DNA from 4 places in the Glutamicibacter sp. NPDC127525 genome. Region 1 is predicted to be linked to each of the others. Evidence: riboswitches for the same ligand, from Rfam matches in the RefSeq annotation. Region 1 holds a riboswitch; each other region holds the start of a gene.
The links. A riboswitch is a leader RNA that binds a small molecule or an ion and turns the genes downstream of it on or off. The one in region 1 is predicted to bind thiamine pyrophosphate.
Positions count from the first base shown of each region.

Region 2: another riboswitch for thiamine pyrophosphate. It lies ahead of thiM (hydroxyethylthiazole kinase); the one in region 1 lies ahead of thiO (glycine oxidase ThiO).
Region 3: another riboswitch for thiamine pyrophosphate. It lies ahead of thiC (phosphomethylpyrimidine synthase ThiC); the one in region 1 lies ahead of thiO (glycine oxidase ThiO).
Region 4: another riboswitch for thiamine pyrophosphate. It lies ahead of ACFVHU_RS05680 (ECF transporter S component); the one in region 1 lies ahead of thiO (glycine oxidase ThiO).

Region 1 is NZ_JBHXVN010000001.1:873,694-878,590, reverse strand. Features, by position in the region: gene ACFVHU_RS04035 (OsmC family protein) at 1-323, shown strand, start outside; gene ACFVHU_RS04030 (mechanosensitive ion channel) at 618-1,838, shown strand; gene ACFVHU_RS04025 (GNAT family N-acetyltransferase) at 1,922-2,950, opposite strand; TPP riboswitch at 2,961-3,065, shown strand; gene thiO (glycine oxidase ThiO) at 3,063-4,160, shown strand; gene thiS (sulfur carrier protein ThiS) at 4,187-4,432, shown strand; gene ACFVHU_RS04010 (thiazole synthase) at 4,435-4,897, shown strand, end outside.
Region 2 is NZ_JBHXVN010000005.1:31,982-36,878, reverse strand. Features, by position in the region: gene thiD (bifunctional hydroxymethylpyrimidine kinase/phosphomethylpyrimidine kinase) at 1-783, opposite strand, end outside; gene thiE (thiamine phosphate synthase) at 780-1,421, opposite strand; gene thiM (hydroxyethylthiazole kinase) at 1,414-2,208, opposite strand; TPP riboswitch at 2,198-2,292, opposite strand; gene ACFVHU_RS12535 (GntR family transcriptional regulator) at 2,327-2,695, opposite strand; gene ACFVHU_RS12530 (hypothetical protein) at 2,692-4,221, opposite strand; gene ACFVHU_RS12525 (aldehyde dehydrogenase family protein) at 4,311-4,897, shown strand, end outside.
Region 3 is NZ_JBHXVN010000001.1:1,055,958-1,060,854, forward strand. Features, by position in the region: gene ACFVHU_RS04955 (DUF2797 domain-containing protein) at 1-99, opposite strand, end outside; gene ACFVHU_RS04960 (GTP pyrophosphokinase family protein) at 341-1,117, shown strand; tRNA gene ACFVHU_RS04965 (tRNA-Met) at 1,200-1,276, opposite strand; tRNA gene ACFVHU_RS04970 (tRNA-Thr) at 1,324-1,395, opposite strand; tRNA gene ACFVHU_RS04975 (tRNA-Thr) at 1,929-2,000, shown strand; TPP riboswitch at 2,274-2,381, shown strand; gene thiC (phosphomethylpyrimidine synthase ThiC) at 2,378-4,120, shown strand; gene ACFVHU_RS04985 (DEAD/DEAH box helicase) at 4,213-4,897, opposite strand, start outside.
Region 4 is NZ_JBHXVN010000001.1:1,206,776-1,211,672, forward strand. Features, by position in the region: gene ACFVHU_RS05675 (ATP-binding cassette domain-containing protein) at 1-1,499, opposite strand, end outside; gene ACFVHU_RS05680 (ECF transporter S component) at 1,496-2,104, opposite strand; TPP riboswitch at 2,170-2,290, opposite strand; gene ACFVHU_RS05685 (DUF4235 domain-containing protein) at 2,366-2,617, shown strand; gene mnhG (monovalent cation/H(+) antiporter subunit G) at 2,674-3,078, opposite strand; gene ACFVHU_RS05695 (monovalent cation/H+ antiporter complex subunit F) at 3,078-3,344, opposite strand; gene ACFVHU_RS05700 (Na+/H+ antiporter subunit E) at 3,346-3,975, opposite strand; gene ACFVHU_RS05705 (Na+/H+ antiporter subunit D) at 3,984-4,897, opposite strand, start outside.

The sequences.
Region 1 (4,897 bases):
GCGAAGGATTGCTAACCCCGGTGGAGTTGCTGCTTGCTGCCATCGCAGGATGTTCCGCAATTGATGTTGATGTGGCGACCACCAGGAGAAGCGAGCCTGAGAAATTCGAAGTCAAAGCGGGCGGCTACAAGGTCTCTGAGAACTCGGCGAGCCGGATGGAGGACATCCATCTTGGTTTCGATTTGAAGTTCCCCGATACCGAGGAAGGCCGCAAGGCAGCCAGCATGGTGGAGCGCATCGTCAAGCTTTCGCATGACAAATACTGCACCGTCTCCCGCACCGTTGAACTGGGCGCTTCCGTGCGGAGCGAAGTCATCAACTAGGTAGCGGGACTTCCGGCAATTCCCGGATGAATAAAGGTCAATGGCTGAATCCGCAATAGCTTCCATGGCAATTCACGGGTTTGGACGCAACCGCGAACTTTCTAACATTGCGTGGATCAGTTGTCGGCAAGGTCTTATTGTTCGGAATTCGTTGAATACATCGGGATATAGTCAGCTTTTCGCAATTCGAGCTGTGAAAGTCCAATGATTCAAGCTGGGAGCATGGGTCTTTGCCCTAGTCAGCGGAGAACCTTCATCGTAGGGTCGGACTGTCCCTACGTTGAAGGAGCAGCAATGCAGTCTGAGAACGTTTTAGGCAATATCGACTGGGCGTCGATGCTACAAAAGGTTGGCATCGCGCTAATCATCCTCATCATTACGTGGCTAGTTGCACGCATAATTCGTTGGGCTGCCGCCAAACTGGTGAACAGGGTGAAGTTCCTGCAAAAGCAGGGCAATGACGGAGAACAAATAGGCCAATCCCTGGGCAAGGTCGCGGGGTTGATTGTCTGGCTCTTCGGCCTCGTGGCAATCCTGCAGGTCTTCGCTCTATCCGAAGTGCTATCGCCGGTGCAGGGCATGCTCGGCGGCGTCATGGCCTTCATCCCCAACCTCATCGGTGCGGGCTTCATCTTCTTCATTGGCTACGTCATCGCGAATATCGTTCGCCAGCTGCTGAGGACCGGTTTGGGAACTGTCGATTTTAGCGGACTGGTCCGCAAGGTCACCCCAGGCAACGAACCAGTAGATGAAGTTCAGTCTCGCGAATCCCAAGCGAAGATCGTTGACATCATTGCCAACATCGTCTTCGCCTTGATCCTGCTAGTCGTCGCAATATCAGCCCTGCAGGTTCTGGGCATCGCGGCAATTTCGGTACCTGCCCAGCAGATGCTGCAGCTGGTCTTCACCGCAATCCCGCAGGTCATCATGGCCTTGGCGCTCTTGGCCGTGGGTATCCTGATTGCCAAGTTCGTCGGGCAGCTACTTGAATCCACCCTCCACGGCGTGGGTACCGACACTGTTGTTGCCCAGTGGGGCGTAGTTCCCGAGGGCAAGAGCGCTTCGGGAATCATCGCTGGCATCGTCAAGATTGCTATCGTGCTGTTCTTCGGTGTGATGGCGGCCCAGATGCTGAACTTCCCAGCGATCACCAATATCCTCAATGAGATCCTGGCCTTGGGCGGCAAGATCCTCTTCGGCGCAGCAATTATCGCCGCAGGTTTCGTCATCGCCAATGTGATTGGCCGCTTCTTGGGTGACACTACTGCTTCGAAGATCATCCGCTACACGGCAATTGCGCTGTTCGTGGCGATGGGCCTGAAGTACATGGGTATCGCCGATTCGATCATCAACATGGCCTTCGGCGCAATCGTCATTGGCGCAGCATTGGCAGCGGCTCTGGCCTTTGGCCTCGGCGGTCGTGATGCTGCGGCCCGCACGCTGAAAAAGATGGAGGCCCAACAGGCCACCAATGGCCCGGACTCGACGCCACCGGCATCGAACCCAGGCATCTAACCACGCATCACAAAACCTGAGGGACAGATAAGAAGTCGCGGAATCCAAAACCGGATTCCGCGACTTTTTTGATGCCCGCCAAGCTACTGCTGCGTGCCCCACGGCAAGGGCATGACCGCAGAGCCGCCATCGGTACGCAACCGCGCGTAGGTGTGCACATCGATGCGTTCTCCGGCAACCAGGAATTTGCCCCGCTCGACACCTTCGTGCAGGAAGCCGTTGCTTTCTGCCACATGCTTCGACCCGGGATTATTTGCCCGCAAGCCCAGCTCCAAGCGGTACAGTCCCAGCTCGTCGAACAGGTAATCCACCAAGGTTGCCACGGCGCGGGTGGCCAGCGACCGGCCCCGGTAATTCTGGTTCATCCAATACCAAATCCACGCGTTCCGATTGGCCGGGTCGACCGTACCGCACACCAGTCCCACCAGCCGATCCCGATATGCGACGGCCATCGCCTGCTGGCGTTCCCCGGCCTCCAGCAGTGCGCGCACATACGACTCAGCCTTTTGCGGGGAATCGGCGTCGCCTTGGCGCAACATGTCGGGGTTCGAGGAGAATGCCTCGAAGACCGCTTCGGCATCCGAAAGGCGCAGCCGGCGCACCGTGAATTCACCGTCGGCATGCACGGTTTCCTTCGGTCCTGCAGATGGCTGCGGATGAGCGGCGGCCGTGCCCTGGTGGAAGAGCAGCTGCCAGCGGCCCTGCTCATGGATCCACAGTGAACTGCGTTCGCTGGGGGAACCGGCGAGCAGCTTCCAGCGCAGCAGCACCAGCTGGTCTGAAAGCTGGAGAGCCACCGGGCTTTCGACTTTCAACGCCCCGGCATCCCGTGCCGGCTCCCGGGCCAGCTGGGCAATGATGGCCTCGCGATCATAGACTCGCCCGCTGGCTCCCACCTCGGCGAACCGAGGATGCAAGCGCCGCTGCAATTGCTCCTGGCTATGGCGTTGGCTGGATTCCAAGAGTTCTTGCTCCAACGAGATGATGGTGCTGGATAGCGCAGAACCTTGGGGAAGCACGATAGGGAAGTCATGGAATGCCATGTCAGCAAGTACATCACAGAAGATGACGGAACTGCGTTCAATGAAGTTCGACTTTATGAGCTGCATCATGCTTATAATCGCTGTAATCCGCGGGAGCCTGAATCGACCAGGCTGAGAGGGCACCGAGCCGACCGCTACACCTGATGCGGGTCATGCCGCCGTAGGAAGGAAGCGTGCCCTTGTGCATGTCAACATTGTTGGCGCCGGGATAATCGGCCTGGCCGTCGCGTTCGAGCTGGAATCACGCGCACACACCGTCACCCTCATCGATCCGGCACCCGGCCAAGGTGCAAGCTACGCGGCAGCAGGAATGCTGGCCCCGGCAGCTGAAACGGTCTGGGGCAATGGCCCGTTGCACCAGCTGCTTGCCGCCTCGAATGCCGCCTATCCGCAGTTCATCGAGCGCATCGCATCGGCCACCGGGCAACGCCCGGACTACTTGCAGAACTCCACGCTCGTTGTCGCCGCAGAGCCTGCGGACCGCGAAGCCCTGCACGAGCTGGCCGAACTGCAGATATCCCTCGGCCTGTCAGCGCAAAAGCTGCTGCCCAGCCAAGCCAGCAAGCTCGAACCAGCCTTGGCCGCCAATATTGCTGGCGCGGTCCTGTGCCAAGATGACCACCAGGTCGACCCTCGATCCATCGTCAAGATCCTGTTGGAGCATCTGCGTCCGCACCTGGTCGAGGAACGGGCGCAGGCACTGGTGACCGACGGGAAGCGGACCACCGCTGTGCGGACCGCATCGGGCCGAATCCTCGAAGCGGAGCAGACCATCGTGGCCACCGGTCTTGGCACCCTCGATGGCTTGAACGAACTTCCGCTGCGCCCGGTCTACGGGGACATCCTCCGGATCCAGGGACCAGCAGGCCCGCCGCTCATCACCCGCACCATCCGCGGCATCGTGCACCGGAAACAGGTGTATCTGGTGCCGAGAAGGGACGGTAGCCTCGTCCTTGGCGCCAGCGTCCGTGAAGACCGGCAACAAGCGGTGAACATTGGCGCGATGCACCTGCTGTTGGACAACGCGAGAAAGCTTGTCCCCGGCATCAGCGACTGCACGCTGAACGAAGCAACGGCCCGGGCACGTCCCGCCACGCCAGATGACCGGCCGCTGCTGGGACGCCTTGATCCAGGGCTGCTGCTCTGCACCGGGTACTCCCGGCACGGCGTGCTGCTGGCTCCGCTGGGCGCAACGCTCACTGCGGATCTCGCCCACGGCCACCAATCCCACCCCTTGCACCAGGCTGTGGATCCCCACCGCTTTGCCAACGCAACCTAGACCGCTCACCGAACGGAGCAGCAACCATGACAAGCATCGGCATCAATTTCAATTCACGGCAACTGAACCTGGACGAAGGAACCACCCTTCGCGAATTCATCAGCACGCAAATCGGCAAGGAACTGGACGCCAACTCGGTGGCCGCTGACGGCAGCAAGCTCGGAGTTGCCGCCGCCGTCAATGGCGCTGTCGTTCCACGCAGCGCCTGGAATAGCTACCTGCTGGCCGAAGGGCACAGCATTGAACTCGTTACCGCGGCCCAGGGAGGCTAGGCATGGAAACGCGCAACATCACCGAGCTGGACATCCACAGCGACCCATTCCAGATCGCCGGACGCTCCTTGTCCTCGCGCCTGATCCTCGGCACCGGGGGAGCGAGTTCGCTGACCACCCTGGAAAGCGCCCTGCAGGCCTCCGGAACGGAGCTGACCACCGTGGCCATCCGCCACTTTTCGGCGGCCGGCGCAGGCAACGTGTATGAACTGCTGCAGCGCAACAACGTGATTGCGCTGCCCAACACCGCTGGATGCTTCACCGCCCGCGATGCGATCCTCACCGCGCACCTGGCCCGTGAAGCTCTGGAAACCAATTGGATCAAGCTCGAAGTCATTGCCGATGAGCACACGCTGCTGCCGGACCCGCTGGAACTGCATGCGGCCACCGAGCAACTAGTGGCCGACGAGTTCCAGGTTTTCGCCTACACCAATGATGATCCGGCACTTGCCCAGCGCCTGCAGG
Region 2 (4,897 bases), on a different contig from region 1:
GCCGAAGAAGTCGATGAAGTGGTTGACCGGGCCGTGGCCGCTGCCCACCTGCAATTGGTCGGCCGCTGCGATGGCCTTGGAGAGGTAGGACTTGGACTGCTCCAACGCGGCGATCCAGTCTCCAGTGGCAGCGAAGCGGGTAGCCAGAGTGCTGGAAAGGGTGCAGCCGGTGCCGTGGGTGTTCCTGGTGGCATGGCGCGGTCCGTGCAGCTCCAGCTGCACCCCGCCCGCCGACACCAGGGCATCGGGGCAATCCGCCCCGGCCAGGTGCCCGCCCTTGGCCAGCACCAGCGTGTCGTGCTTGGCAGCCAGCCGCTGGGCCTGGCGCAGGGCTTCGTCCCAGGAAGGGGCCACAGGCTCGCGCAGCAAGCTGGCCAGCTCCAGCAGGTTCGGGGTAATCACCGTGGCGCGATCCAGCAGCGAATCAAGGGCCGATTCGTCGTCGAGCAGGCGATCCCCGCTGGTCGCCACCATGACCGGGTCCAGCACGACGGGGGCGTCAACAGTTTCCAGCCAGCCGGTGACTGCGCGGATCACCTCGGCGTTGGCCAGCATCCCGATCTTGATCGCATCGATGCGGATATCTGTACTCACGGCTTCGAGCTGCGCGAGGACGAAATCGCCGCTGATCGCCTGAACTCCGGACACCCCATGGGTGTTTTGCGCAGTCAAAGCGGTGATCACGCACATTCCGTAGCCGCCGTTGGCGGCAATGGCCTTCAGATCCGCTTGGATTCCGGCGCCGCCGGAAGGATCGGAGCCTGCGATGGATAGGATGTTCATTTCGAGGCCTCCCAGGCTGCGACCAGCTGCGCGCTGGCAAGTTGCGGATCTTCGGCGTTGCAGATGGCGCGGACCACGGCCAGGCCTGCGCCGCCGCCGGCGCGGATCGCGGCGGCATCGTCTTGGGTAATTGCGCCGATCGCTACGCAGGGCAGCTTGGCCAAGGCAGCGGCTCGCGCAAAGCCGTCCAGCCCCAGGGGAGCAGGATGGTCTTTTTTCGTCGGAGTGGCGCGGATGGCTCCTACACCGAGGTAGTCGATCACCGAGGCGTCCTTGTTCGCCTGGGCCAGCTGCTCATCGCTGGAAGCACTCAAGCCGATGATGCCCTCGCCGATGATCTGGCGAGCCAGCTGTACCGGCACATCTTTTTGCCCGATATGGATGCCGTTCACTGCTGCGCCAGCAGCCCGTGCCGCGAGGTAGACGTCAATGCGGTCATTGATCAGCAACTGGGCTTTGCCGTCGGTGAGCTTGGCAGCCGCGCAGGCCAGCTCGAAGAATTCCCGGGCGCTTTCATCCTTGGCGCGCAGCTGGATCCACCCGATCCCTCCGGCGACGGCTCCCTCGATAACTTCCAGGGTGCTGCGTGGGGTGCAGCTGGCAGTGTTGGCTACTAGATAAGCGCCGTAATTATGCATGGTTCAATTCCTCGTACTTCAAAGTTTTCAGTTCCCCGGGATCGGCAGCCGACAGCGCATCAAGGAAGGCAACTGCGAAGCTGCCCGGACCGGAGCTGCCAGCCAGGGCCTTTTCCGCGGCCAGGCCATAGAAACCGTGGGCTGCGATGGTGGCCTCGAACGGGTCATCGTGGACCGCAACCATCCCGGCGCAGACCGCGCCCAAGGCGCAGCCGCCACCTGTCATCCGGGTCAAGCCAATTCCGTTGGTATGCACCAAGACGGTACGCGTGGCGTCGATGATGGCGTCAGCCTGGCCGGAAATGGCCACCACGCAGTCGTGCTCCGTGGCCAGTTCGCGTCCCGCCGCCAAGGCGGCAGAAACCTCATCCAAGGCATCGACACCGCGCGAAGCAGATTGCCGGCCGGCCAGAGCCAGGATTTCCGAGGCGTTGCCGCGAATCAGGGTCGGGCGTTGCCGGACAATGCGCCGGGCAAACTCCGTGCGCACCGGAAGCGCTCCCACTGCCACTGGATCCAGGACCCACGGGGTGCCTGCAGCGCTCGCCGACTGCACAGCTTCTTCCATGGCGGTCAGCTGTTCAGTGCTTGGAGTTCCCAAATTCACCAATACGGCTGAAGCTGCCTGCGCGAATGGACCGGCCTCTCCGGGCAGATCCGTCATGGCCGGAGAAGCCCCGGATGCCAGCAGGGCATTGGCGGTGAAATTGGATACGACGGTATTGGTCAGGCAAAAAACCAAAGGTGATTGTTGCCGGTATTTTTGGGCAACTGCATGCAAAGCCATGCGACATCCCTCCGCTAGCGTGAACTAGATCAGGTTCTACGGGTCTTATCTCAGTCGGTTGATCCGACACCCCGTGTCACTGCCATAGAGCGTACGCACAACCGGTTCCGAGGACAAGTTACTTACGCTCGCGCCGCGCCACCAAGGCCTTGAGCGTGGCCGCATCCACCTTCTGCGCGGCCGCCAGCGCCCAGAGGCGATCCACGGCGGCCAGCAGATCTTCCCTGGTGTCCACCGGCTGCGGCCGCTCGTTGACTACTGTGCCGGCACGGCGCCGGGAGGTGATCAGCTCTTCGGCTTCCAGCTCCTTGTAGGCGCGCGCCACTGTACCGACAGCGACGCCGAGGTCCGTGGCCAGCGCACGCACAGTAGGCAGCTTGCTCCCCGAGGGCAGATCTCCCAAGGAGATCAGTGAAGCAATCTGCGAGCGGATCTGCTCATAGGGCGGGGTAGCTGCTTGGAGGTCAACACTGATCTGCGTGCTCATGAAGTAGCTGCCGGCTGATGTTCCCGCACGAAGGCGCTACCGGGGCGCTCTAGGAAAATGACTGCTGGGACAACGAAGATGAGCAATGCAAAGAGTCCCAGCCCGGCCGGGAATCCGTAGCCAATGAGCAGCATGGCTACCACTGCACTGGTGTTAACACGCATTGAACGCAGTTCCAGGACCTTGCGGTACCAGATTTCTTCGGCCGACGAGACAGCCCAGGGAATAATTGCCCGGCGGGAGAACCAGACGAATCCAAGATGGGTTGCCAGCAACAGCAGGATCAAGCCTGCAACCATTGTCTTGCCTGGAGGCACGAAGCCCCACAAATAGTCCAGCGGCGGATCGAGCAGAAAATAGGTGCTGGTGGCAAACAGCAAGCCAGCGGCGATGTAGGACCACAAGGGCAGGGGCGCGTGGTACTTGGGTGCTGCAGACGCCTGCCGGGCCACCGTGCTGACGTAGCTGAGATAAAGCGCATTGAGAACGGCATAGCTCAAAGCCGCACCGGCAAAGATCATTAAGATCCACGTAGTTCGCTCATTGGTAGGCATCTGGAGCTCGTCATCCAGTGGCAAGAATGACCAGCCGATTGCAACGCTGAGCAAGGTGAGTGCTGCAGTTACGTATTGCAAGGTGAATAGTTGATCACGCAAACGCGAGAAGGCGGTCCGTTCCCTGGTGGTGGATTGAGCTGAGAATGTAGAGCGCGGTCCCCAGAAGAGCAACGTGAGGGCGACCGCAAGGGCGCCATAGCTAACGAACTCGTACTGTCCATCCGGCGAATTAGCCTGCGAGTAATTGACCACCGACACGGTGAAAGCCAGCAAGACGATGCCGATATTGCGCATCAAGCGGTTGAGCCAGACCGTGCGCAACGCTTGGTTGTCTTCGACCGAGATGCCGGCCAAGGCAGGTCTTTTCAGGATAACTACGGTAATCACAGCCGCGGCCACGATGATCCCTGCCAGGGCCACGATGAATACCGGGAGCATCTGTGTGCCCGGCAACCGCCCATCATACGGACCCTCCGACGTGTATGAATAGATGCCGTCAAAATCAAAGGTCGTGAATTCCGAGGCCGGAACGCCAACGAGCCCTTCGACTTTGGAGACCGGCCACAGGGAGCCGACTGCGATCAGCAGCAAAAGCCCAACGAAAGCCCCTAGGGCCTTGGGAAATGGAGTTGTCAGGCTGCGGGCCTCTAATGAAGCGGTGCGCACGGGCTGGAGTTCCTTGGGCCAAGTGAACAAGCCGATGAGGTATACCAGAAGAACCCAGATCCCCGGAGTGAGTGCTTCAGCGATAGCCGAACCTGAATTGGTTTCGGTCATTGAAACGCGCCAGGTCTCGGACAAATCCCATGAGGTTGAAGCAAAGAATGCGATCAATGCGCACCAGAACGAGTGGGATCGGGCCCGGTCGATAGCTGGTGTTCCACGCCTGTGCGCCACCGAACGCAACCAAACGCAGATGATTGCGGCAACGAAAGCGATGGATATGGCGCTCGCCGAGAACTGGTTCATGGACATCAATGTATCAACTATTTGATACATATTGAATCCTCTGGCGAATTAAACGATGAAAAATAGTCCCAGTGACGTACGCTCAAATCATGGGTCTGTTTACTTCCACTCCGTTGCCCGAACCGGTCGGTGATTCCGCACCTCCGGTGGACGAGCATCCATCGCGCATAGCAACAGTTCTGAGTCATTTGCGGCGTTCTGCGGACACGCGGATCACGCATCCGCGACGCTTCCGCCTGCAGCAGCTCAAGGCACTGGAGAAGATGCTGGAAGAGCATCTGGAAGACTTCGTCCAGGCCTTGGCCGAGGACTTGGGCAAGAGTGCCACCGAAGCCAAATTCTCCGAAATCGACGTGGTGCGCGCGGAAATAGATTTCGCCCAGCGCCACCTCGTTGAGTGGATGGATTCCACCAGTGTCAAGGTTCCGCTGGCCTTGCAGCCAGCCATGGCCAAGGTCGAGCCGCGCCCGCTGGGGGTCGTGCTGATTATCGGAGCCTGGAACTATCCGGTTCAGCTGGTGCTCGCACCGCTGGTCGCGGCCATTGCTGCCGGCAACGCTGCGGTCATCAAGCCATCCGAGCTGGCTCCTGCGACCTCAGGCGCCTTGGCCAAGTTCCTCCCGGTCTACCTCGACGAACGGGTTTACGCGGTAGTTGAAGGCGGCGTGGATACCTC
Region 3 (4,897 bases), 180 kb from region 1:
CCATTTTTCCGCTTGCCTAAGCCGGAGCATGGGGGCGCGTTCATGCTCTGAGAAGCTGATGCCGTGGCAGAGCTGCCGGTGGTCGCTGGCGAATTCCATCGATGCCTTCCTCGAAGTTACCTCTTCAACGATAGTTCACCGGACATGGCTAGCTCCTGCAAGGCAGGTTGGCCGGCGCCTGCAGCCCGAAAGTTTGCTGGACGAATTCCCGATTCGTTCTGGCCTAATTCCTAGGAGAAGCCCTTAGGCTGGAACTGCACCGGAACCGTACCGCGGGCCGGGCCATAATCTGCTGAGGTGATCCAGGATTTCTGTCCCATTTGATGACAAGACTCGTGCAGTGGCCATCGCAGCTGCCGAGACCGCCCCTTCGCCGGCCGAGCTGCAGCGATTGACGCAGGCTTTCCGCCATGATTTCCAGCGTTTCATGATGGAGTACCAGTTTGCGGTGGACGAGGTGCTGACCAAGGTCTCGATCTTGCGTGAAGAGTTCTTGTATTTGCACAATTACAATCCAATTGAGCACGTCACTTCCCGGGTGAAAACTCCGGAGAGCATCATGCGCAAGGTCTCCCGCCGGAACATCTCCCCGTCCCTGCCTGCCATTCGCGAGAACATCAGCGACATTGCCGGCGTGCGCATTACCTGCAGTTTCGTCAAGGACATCTACAAGGTTCTGAACACGCTAACCTCGCAGAATGACCTGAAGGTCCTCCAAATCAAGGACTACATCAAGAACCCGAAGCCCAACGGCTATAAAAGTGTCCATGCGATCGTGCAGATCCCGGTCTACTTATCCGATGGCCCGGTCGATGTCGTGGTGGAGCTGCAGATCCGTACCATTGCCCAGGATTTCTGGGCAAGCCTGGAACATAAGATCTTCTACAAGTACGAGGGCGAAGTTCCAGAACATCTAGTGCAAGAGCTTGCCGACGCGGCGGCCATGGCGACGAAACTCGACATGCAGATGCAGCGCTTGCATACCGAAGTCCACGGCCATGATGCCAATCAGGCACCGAGCCAAGAGGCGGATTTCGATACGACAGCGATCCAGGGGCTGCTGTCGCTGGCTCAGCAAGCCAAGGACGGGAACCAGGAGAAGGACTTGGATCACTAGCCGTTCATGCCCTCGAAGGACAATGCTGCTTCGGGGCCGGAAACCAAAAAAGATCCTCGGCCGAGGCCGAGGATCTTTGATTTGGTAGCGGCGCCGGGACTCGATCCCGGGACCTCACGATTATGAGTCGTGCGCTCTAACCAGCTGAGCTACGCCGCCACAAGTGAGAAGCAATCCAGTAGAAGCCAAGAATGCTTCTCACTCAGAGCCCCCTGCCGGAATCGATCCGGCGACCTCGTTCTTACCAAGAACGCGCTCTACCACTGAGCTAAGGGGGCAACGAGTAAATACTCTACACGGATTTCCCGGCAAAGAAAAATCGGCGGATCACCCCGGAAAAGACCCGGAGAATTCTGTAAAACCACTAGTCAATGACTATTTATCCTCTTACTCGCTACCCCGGGGACGAAGGGTGGGACAAAAAGTGCCCTGGTGACGATGCTCACGAGAGTGCTCCTCGCGGTCAATCGCGGATTTGCCATGACGCGCAGGATAGAATCCCGCGGATCATCCCCGGTGGCCAAGCATCGAATTACCCCGCTTGGAACTTCGGAACGCTGACACCCTTTCCCACTCCAGAACCCCTGACCGAGCGGCACTTGGGCAACACCCGATCCACCTAGGCGCCCAGGCACGGCTCCGGTGCCCGGCAGCTGGATCCCGGGCCGTGAACCGGGGTGCTGGAAACCGCCAGGAAGGCAACAGCTCTTTGCCGCCCATTCCGGTCTTGAGTAGGAATATTGTGACCTCAGCAACAAATTCCCGACGGATTTTGCAAACCTCAAAAACCTGTGTAAAGTATTTACCTGTTGCCCCCTTAGCTCAGTGGTAGAGCGCGTTCTTGGTAAGAACGAGGTCGCCGGATCGATTCCGGCAGGGGGCTCGAAATAAGAGAGGCAATCTGGTTCCAGATTGCCTCTCTTTTCGTTTATCCCGCAGATGCCGTGTAGCCACTGCGAGCATGGCCCAAGGCGCACCCCAAGCTGCAGCACCGGCTATCGGCCGCGTCTTGCGCCCCGGATTCCAGGTGCCCCCGGCAAGAGTCTCCGGCCAATGAAAAGCATCCTGGCCCGCCACAGCCGGCCCTTCCCACTTCCTTGATGTCAGGCCCTGACCACTGGGTTTGCGTTTTCTCCTCGCAAGCGTGCTAAGTTGTTCGCGACCACACGGGTGCCCTGGCAAGGGCTGAGATCGGGCTATCGCCGTCCGCGACCGTTGAACCTGTCCGGGTAATGCCGGCGAAGGAAGTGAGTTTCCCCAGTGGAACAAATTGAACAGCACCCTGCCCACACCCTTGCCTACCGTGAATCTGCGGGAATTTCTGTTCCCGTCACGCAGATCCAATTGGCAGACTCCCCCAATGGACAGCCCAACGAGCCGCTGGCGGTATATCGCACCAGCGGACCGGGAAGCGAGCCCACCCAAGGCCTGCAACCCTTCCGCGAGCGGTGGATCCTGGAACGCGGGGACGTGGAAACCTATGCAGGCCGCGAACGCAACCTGCACGACGACGGACGCTCAGCGGTCCGCCGCGGCACGGCCAGCGCGGAATGGGCCGGACGCTCAGCCCCGCCACTGCGGGCCGTTGGCGGAGCCCGCGTGACGCAGATGCACTATGCGCGTGCCGGGATCATCACCCCGGAAATGCGCTATGTGGCCCTGCGCGAGGAATGCGATGTCGAGCTGGTGCGCAGCGAGCTCGCGGCCGGGCGAGCCATCATCCCGGCGAACATCAACCACCCGGAATCCGAGCCGATGATCATCGGCAAGGCGTTCCTGGTCAAGATCAATGCGAATATCGGCAACTCGGCGGTGACCAGCTCCATCGCAGAAGAAGTCTCCAAGCTCCAGTGGGCGGCCAAATGGGGCGCGGACACGGTAATGGACCTGTCCACCGGAGATGACATCCACACCACCCGCGAGTGGATCATCCGCAACTCCCCGGTCCCCATCGGCACCGTGCCGATCTACCAGGCGTTGGAGAAGGTCAACGGCGAAGCCAACGAACTGACCTGGGAGATCTTCCGCGACACCGTCATTGAGCAGTGCGAGCAGGGCGTGGACTACATGACCATCCACGCCGGGGTGCTGCTGCGCTACATCCCGCTGACCGCCAACCGGGTCACCGGCATGGTCTCGCGTGGCGGGTCCATCATGGCCGGCTGGTGCTTGGCGCACCACCAGGAGAATTTCCTGTACACCCACTTCGATCAGCTGTGCGAGATCTTCGCGCAGTACGACGTGGCCTTCTCGCTGGGCGACGGGCTGCGCCCGGGCTCCATCGCAGATGCGAACGACGCCGCCCAGTTCGCCGAGCTGGACACCCTGGCCGAGCTGACCAAGCGCGCCTGGAAGTACGATGTGCAGGTGATGGTCGAAGGCCCGGGGCATATCCCGTTCCATCTGGTGCGCGAGAATGTGGAACGCCAGCAGCAGCTGTGCGACGGGGCGCCGTTCTATACCCTGGGCCCGCTGGTCACCGACATCGCCCCGGGCTACGACCACATCACCAGCGCCATTGGCGCCACGGAGATCGCACGGTACGGGACCGCGATGCTCTGCTACGTCACCCCCAAGGAGCATCTGGGACTGCCCAACCGGGATGATGTGAAGACCGGGGTGATCACCTACAAGATCGCTGCGCACGCCGCCGATCTGGCCAAGGGCCACCCGGGTGCCACAGCGCGGGATGATGCGCTGAGCAAGGCGCGCTTCGAATTCCGCTGGAATGACCAGTTCGCGTTGTCCCTTGACCCGGTCACCGCACAGGAATTCCATGATGAGACCTTGCCGGCCGAGCCGGCCAAGACCGCCCACTTCTGCTCCATGTGCGGGCCGAAGTTCTGCTCCATGCGCATCTCCCAGGATATCCGCGACGAGTACGGCTCGGCCGAGGCGCAGGCCGCATTGGCCGGGATGGCGCAGAAAAGCAGGCAGTTCCTGGAAAGCGGCGGCACGGTCTATCTCGGGGACGGGATCCCGGTGGGAACTCCTGCTCCGTAAATAGCCTGCGGCGCACGAAAAACGCCCTTGGGGCAAGCTTTCGGCTTGCCCCAAGGGCGTTATTCAATGCTGTTCAGCTGCGTGCGACTGGCTTAGTAGTCGCGACGTCCACCGCTGCGGCCCGAATCGCTGAAGCGATCCTTGCCGCCGCGTCCGCCGCCGCCGAAACCGCCACGTCCGCCACTGCGTCCGCCACCGAAACCGCCACGGCCGCCGCTGCGTCCGCCGCCGAAGCCGCCACCACGGCCGCCACGGAAGCCACCGCGGTCGCCTTCGTCGTCGCGACGTGGGCTGCGGCCATTGTCGAGCTCAAGCTCGATGGCCTCGCCGCCGATGCGGGTCTTGGACAGTGCACGCCACTGGTCCTTGCTCAGCTCTGCTGGCAACTCGACCAGGGTGTGGTCCGAACGGATCTCGATGCCGCCGATTTCCGAAGAATCGAAGCCACCCTCGTTGGCCAGTGCGCCAACGATCGAGCCCGGCTGCACGCGGTTGCGGCGGCCAACGGCCAGACGGTACATGGCGTTGCCCTCGGCAGCGGTCTTGCGGGCACGTGGACCGCGATCGCCACGGTCACCGCGGTCGCCACGCTCGCCGCGCTCTGGGCGATCCATGCGCGCCTTCTTCGAAGGGGACATGACTGGTTCGGTCATCAGCAGCGGGCGGCCGCCCTGGGCCATCAGAGCCAGTGCAGCTGCGATTTCCAGCTGGTCCAGGTCTTCGTGCTCGGAAGCGAACTTCTCCACGATTTCGCGGAAGGTGGTCAAGTCCTGGCCG
Region 4 (4,897 bases), 330 kb from region 1:
AGCACCAGGTCCCTTGCTTTGAGCACCGAGGCAAAGTGATCGTCGTGGGTCACAGCAATGATCGCGGTGCCCTGCTGCAATTCCTCAACCAGCAGCCCGGCCAGTTCCCTCCACGTATTCGCATCCTGCCCGAAGGTCGGTTCGTCGAGGATCAGCACCTGGGGGGATGCGGCCAGAACAGTGGCCACGGACAAGCGCCGCTTCTCGCCCCCGGAGAGAGTGAACGGGTTCGCGTCTGCCAAATGCGCCAGGCCCAAGCGTTCCAGCAACGCGTCCACGCGCGCTTGGACCTGGGCCGGCTCGTATTTCGGCGCATCGGCGCTGCTGGCCTGCGCGCGGCTGGGAGCGAAAGCCAGCTCTTCCCGAACGCTCTGGGTCACGAATTGGTGTTCGGGTTCCTGGAACACCGAACCGATCCGCCCAATCAATGCACCGGCCTTCCAGGCAAACGGGGAGTTGCCCAGACCGTCGGCCAGTTGCGCGGTGGCCGCCAACCCGCCGTCGGCCGGGACGAGCAATCCGCCCAAGGTCAAGGCCAGCGTCGACTTTCCAGCGCCATTCTCACCGCGAATCACCGTCGCGGTGCCCGCTTGCACATTCACGTCCACCGCTTGGGTGCGCGGTGCCGTGGCGGTGCGGGCGGATACCAGCTGCTGCGCTTCCAGCAGAATGGCACCGGCACCGTTCGTTGCCCGAGCCACCTGCGGGAAGTAGCCTGGAATCCACAGCCCGGCAGCAGCCAGCTCCTCGCGCACCGTTTCATCGGTGTACAGCTGCTGCGGGTCCAGATCGTGCGCGACTCCCCCACCGGGCTGCAGCACGATAACCCGGTCCACATGCTGCGCCCAGGCTTCAATCCGGTGTTCCACGACGACCAGCGTGGCACCGGAAAGCCGGGCGGCGTTCAGCACCGCATCGCGCAAGAGCTCAATGCTCTGCGGGTCCACATTGGCAGTCGGTTCATCGAGCAGCATGACGCTGGGTTCCATGGCCAGAATGCCGGCCAAGGCCAACCGCTGTTTCTGTCCGCCGGAAAGTTGCTGGGTGCGGTGCTCGAAGGACAGCGCACCCAGACCCACAGCGTCCAGCACTTCGGGGATCCGCTGGCGGATCAGTTCGGGATCCATTCCGAGGTTCTCCGCGCCAAAGGCCACATCATCGGCGACCCTGCTTTGCACTACCTGGGTTTCCGGGTCTTGCTGCATCAAGCCCACCGGGTGGCTCCGGATGAAGGCATCGCTGCCATCTATGAGCAGCCGGCCAGCGACCTGATCGTCCTCATCCGCTTCCAGCAACCCGGCCATCGCGTGCAGCAAGGTTGACTTGCCGGCGCCCGATGGACCGACCAGCAGCACCTTCTCACCGGCGTGGATCACAAGGTCCAGTCCCGAGATGGCAGGATTCTGCCTCTCGGAGTGCTGCCAGCCGAACCCCGTTGCGGTGATGGCGGCACCGCGCTGGGTCAGCGAGGCTGCGCCGGAATTGGCAAAGGAACTCATTTTGCGCTTTCCAGGTGCGCACGCCGGCTCGGCAGGGCGCTCAGAGCGCCGGTCTTCGCCAGTCCGCGCGTGGCCAACCAGGACAGAAGCCCTGCGACGACTACGCCGGAAATGCCGGTGGCGATCACGTGGAAGATCTTCATTCCGGCGGTGTACTCAACATAGTAGGCCAGGATGTAGGCCTCGGAAATGCCGGCGAACAAGCCGGCGAACAAGCCTGCCAGCAGCGCCACGCCCAGGTTCCACTTGCGGTAGCGGAATGCTGCGAAGACCAGCTCTGCACCCAGGCCCTGGACCAGGCCGGAGATCAGTACGGTCAAGCCGTAGTGCGAGCCGAGCAGCGCTTCAACTACAGCGGCCAGCAGCTCGCAGTAGATTGCGGCGCCTGGCTTGCGGATGATCAGTGCGCCGAGCACCGCCGGGAAGAGCCACATGCCGGTGAGCAACGCGGTGGCTGGCGGGAAAGCTGCAAAGGCGAGCGAGAACAGGCCATAGCCGGCACTCCACGCCCAGAAAATGACCCCTGAAGCGACGGCGATCACCGAGGCGACGACGATATCAACTACACGCCAGCCGGTCCGCTGCTTCGAAACTGTTTCGTTCATTGCTGGTCCTCCTGTGGAAAGGAGGGGAGATGGACGGAATGAGGGCATACTGCCGCGCCTATCCGCATCCGAGATGCTCGACTTCCTTCGCCGGTACTAGCCGGGGCAGGTTCGAGGGTCTGCGATCTATCGCACTCTCAGCGTCTTGCGACTTTTTAAAAGTCTGACGCTCCCCTGTCGGAATAATTACTGCTCCCCCACCATACCGCAGGTATGCTGGGCAGAGGAACGATATGTCAAGAGCTTGATCGCGAGGAAAAAATGGATAAAGTGCAGAAACTTGCCACTACCGGTATCACCGTTGGCGCTGGCATGCTCGGCGGCAAGCTGGTTGATTTCCTTTGGTTGAAGGCAACCGGCAGCAAAGCACCACGCAAGGGCACTGAGGAAGCAGCGGAAGCTTCTTTCCGCCGTGCCTTAGGCTTCGCAGTCGTTTCGGCCCTGGTCGCAGCAATCCTGCAGACGGTGGCTGACCGCAGCGCCAACAAGGTTGTTGCCAAGTTCACCAAGTAAGCTTCGGCGTTGAGCCAAAAGCGGGAGCCGCCCAGAGGGGCGGCTCCCGCTTTTTCTCAATCTTGTTCGTCTGGCGATCCGGTCTTGGAAACCGGGGTGGTTCCGGTCGGCGGTGTTCCGTTGACCTTGTTGACCACGTGGCTCAGCTCATCGGAGAACAGGGTTTCCTTGGCAGCGTGCTTGGTCCGGTAGCCGGAACGGCCAATCATGTGGGCCGAAACCGGTGCGGTCAATAGCTGCATTCCCCAGGCCAGCACGAGTACCGGGACCACAGCCCAGCTGCGCAGGTAAATGGCCAGTCCAGCGAAAATCAGCAGGAAGCCGAGTACCTGCGGTTTGGTCGCTGCATGCATGCGGGTGAGCATGTCCGGGAAGGTCAGCAAGCCGATACCTGCGATCAATGACATCAGGCAGCCAAGGATCAGCAGGACGGCAACGAGGACATCGAGGAAGATTTCCATTAGGCGTTCCTCTGATCCGAAACGAAGCGCGAGACGGTCACCGAACCGATGAACCCGAGCATGCAGGCGGCCACGACGAACAGCAAGTAGTCGGTGTGCTTGTGCAGCACCATTTCCAGGCACAGCGCGGCGGAGATGATCAGCAGCATCACGTCCAGGGCCAGCACCCGGTCAAGGATTGACGGCCCCTTGGCAACACGGACCAGGCAGGCGACAGCACCGAGCCCGAGCATGATGCCGCAGATCCAAATGACGATATCCAGCATGTTACCCCTTCCTCGCATCAAAGTTCGGTCCGCATTCGCTCTTGATCGCTTCGTACTCGTCTCGGCTGCCAATAGCCATGATCAGCCGGCGTTCGATGTCCCGGATGCCGGCACGCGCCTTCTCCACGTCCGCAGGCGACTCGATGTCGATGTAGTGCAGGTACAGCGTCGACGAGCTGCGGTCCACGTCGATCACGAAGGAGCCCGGGATCAGCGTGAGCACGTGTCCCACGGTCATCACGATCAGGTCCGAGTCGGTGCGCAGCGGGACCGCAATGACCGCGCTGCGGGTGCGCTTCCCGCGGACCAGCGCCAGCCAGGCCACATGGACGCTGGCGGCGAAGACCTGTCCGAGGAACCAGATGAACAGCTTCAGGCAGTACCAGGCATTGATCCGGCCCGAAAGGACCACCGGCGGCAGCGGGAACAGGTTCACGATCAGCAGCGCGATGATCACGCCGAAGACCATGTTCCCCAGGGAGAAGTCCTGCCAGAGAGCACCCCAGACAAAGAGCAGCAGCAGAAGCAGCGGCCATTCCTGCTTGAGTGTCGCGCGGTGGCGCACACCGGAGGTATCCAGCGCATCGTCAATGCGCTGGTCACGCGGTTCAAAGTTCTTGTTCGGCATCATCCCTCCAATCAGAATGGCAAGATCGAGCTGATATACGGTTCGCGGGCGATCAGTTCCGCAGCCACCCGCTGGCAGAATTCGAAGATCGGCCCGGCAAAGACGGTCAGGGCGATGCCCGCAAGCACCAGCGAACCGGTGGCGTAGCGCATGCCCCACGGCAAGGAGTCGGCTTCCAGCTGCTTGGCCAGTTTCAACCCCAAGCGGGGGTTCTGCGCGCCGCCGGCCAACGTCTCGTCGGCGACCTGCGTCGCTTCGGCCACCAGGTCCTGGTTGGGCACCTCGGCATCAGCGGCACGGCGCCAGAACACACGGGCCCACACGCGGATGATCGCCATCAAGGTCAGCAGGCTGGTCAGCAATCCGGCGCCGATCACGACCCAGGTCAGCGGATCGGCATCCTGCGCGGCCGCATGCAATAGCCCGAATTTGCCCAGGAATCCGGAGAACGGCGGGATGCCGCCCAGATTGATGGCCGGGATGAAGAAGAGCAGGGCCAATGCCGGGGAGAGCTTGGCCAGCGAGCCGAGCCGGGTGACATTCGAGCTACCGGCACGGCGTTCGATCAGTCCCGCCACCATGAACAGCGAAGTCTGCACGATGATGTGGTGGCCCACGTAGTAGATGGTCGCGGCGATGGCCAGCGGCCCGCCCACGGCCACGCCGAAGATCAGGTAGCCGATGTGGCTGGTGAGCGTGAAGGAAAGCATGCGCTTGAAGTCCGTCTGCGCCAGCGCACCGAGGATACCGATGACCATGGTCAGCGCGGCCACCACCAGCAGTCCGGCGTTGACCGAGCCGCCCGGGAAGAGCAGGGTTTCGGTGCGGACGATCGCGTAGACGCCCACCTTGGTCAGCAACCCGGCGAACACGGCGGTCACCGGGGCCGGTGCGGTCGGGTAGGAGTCCGGCAGCCACAGGGACA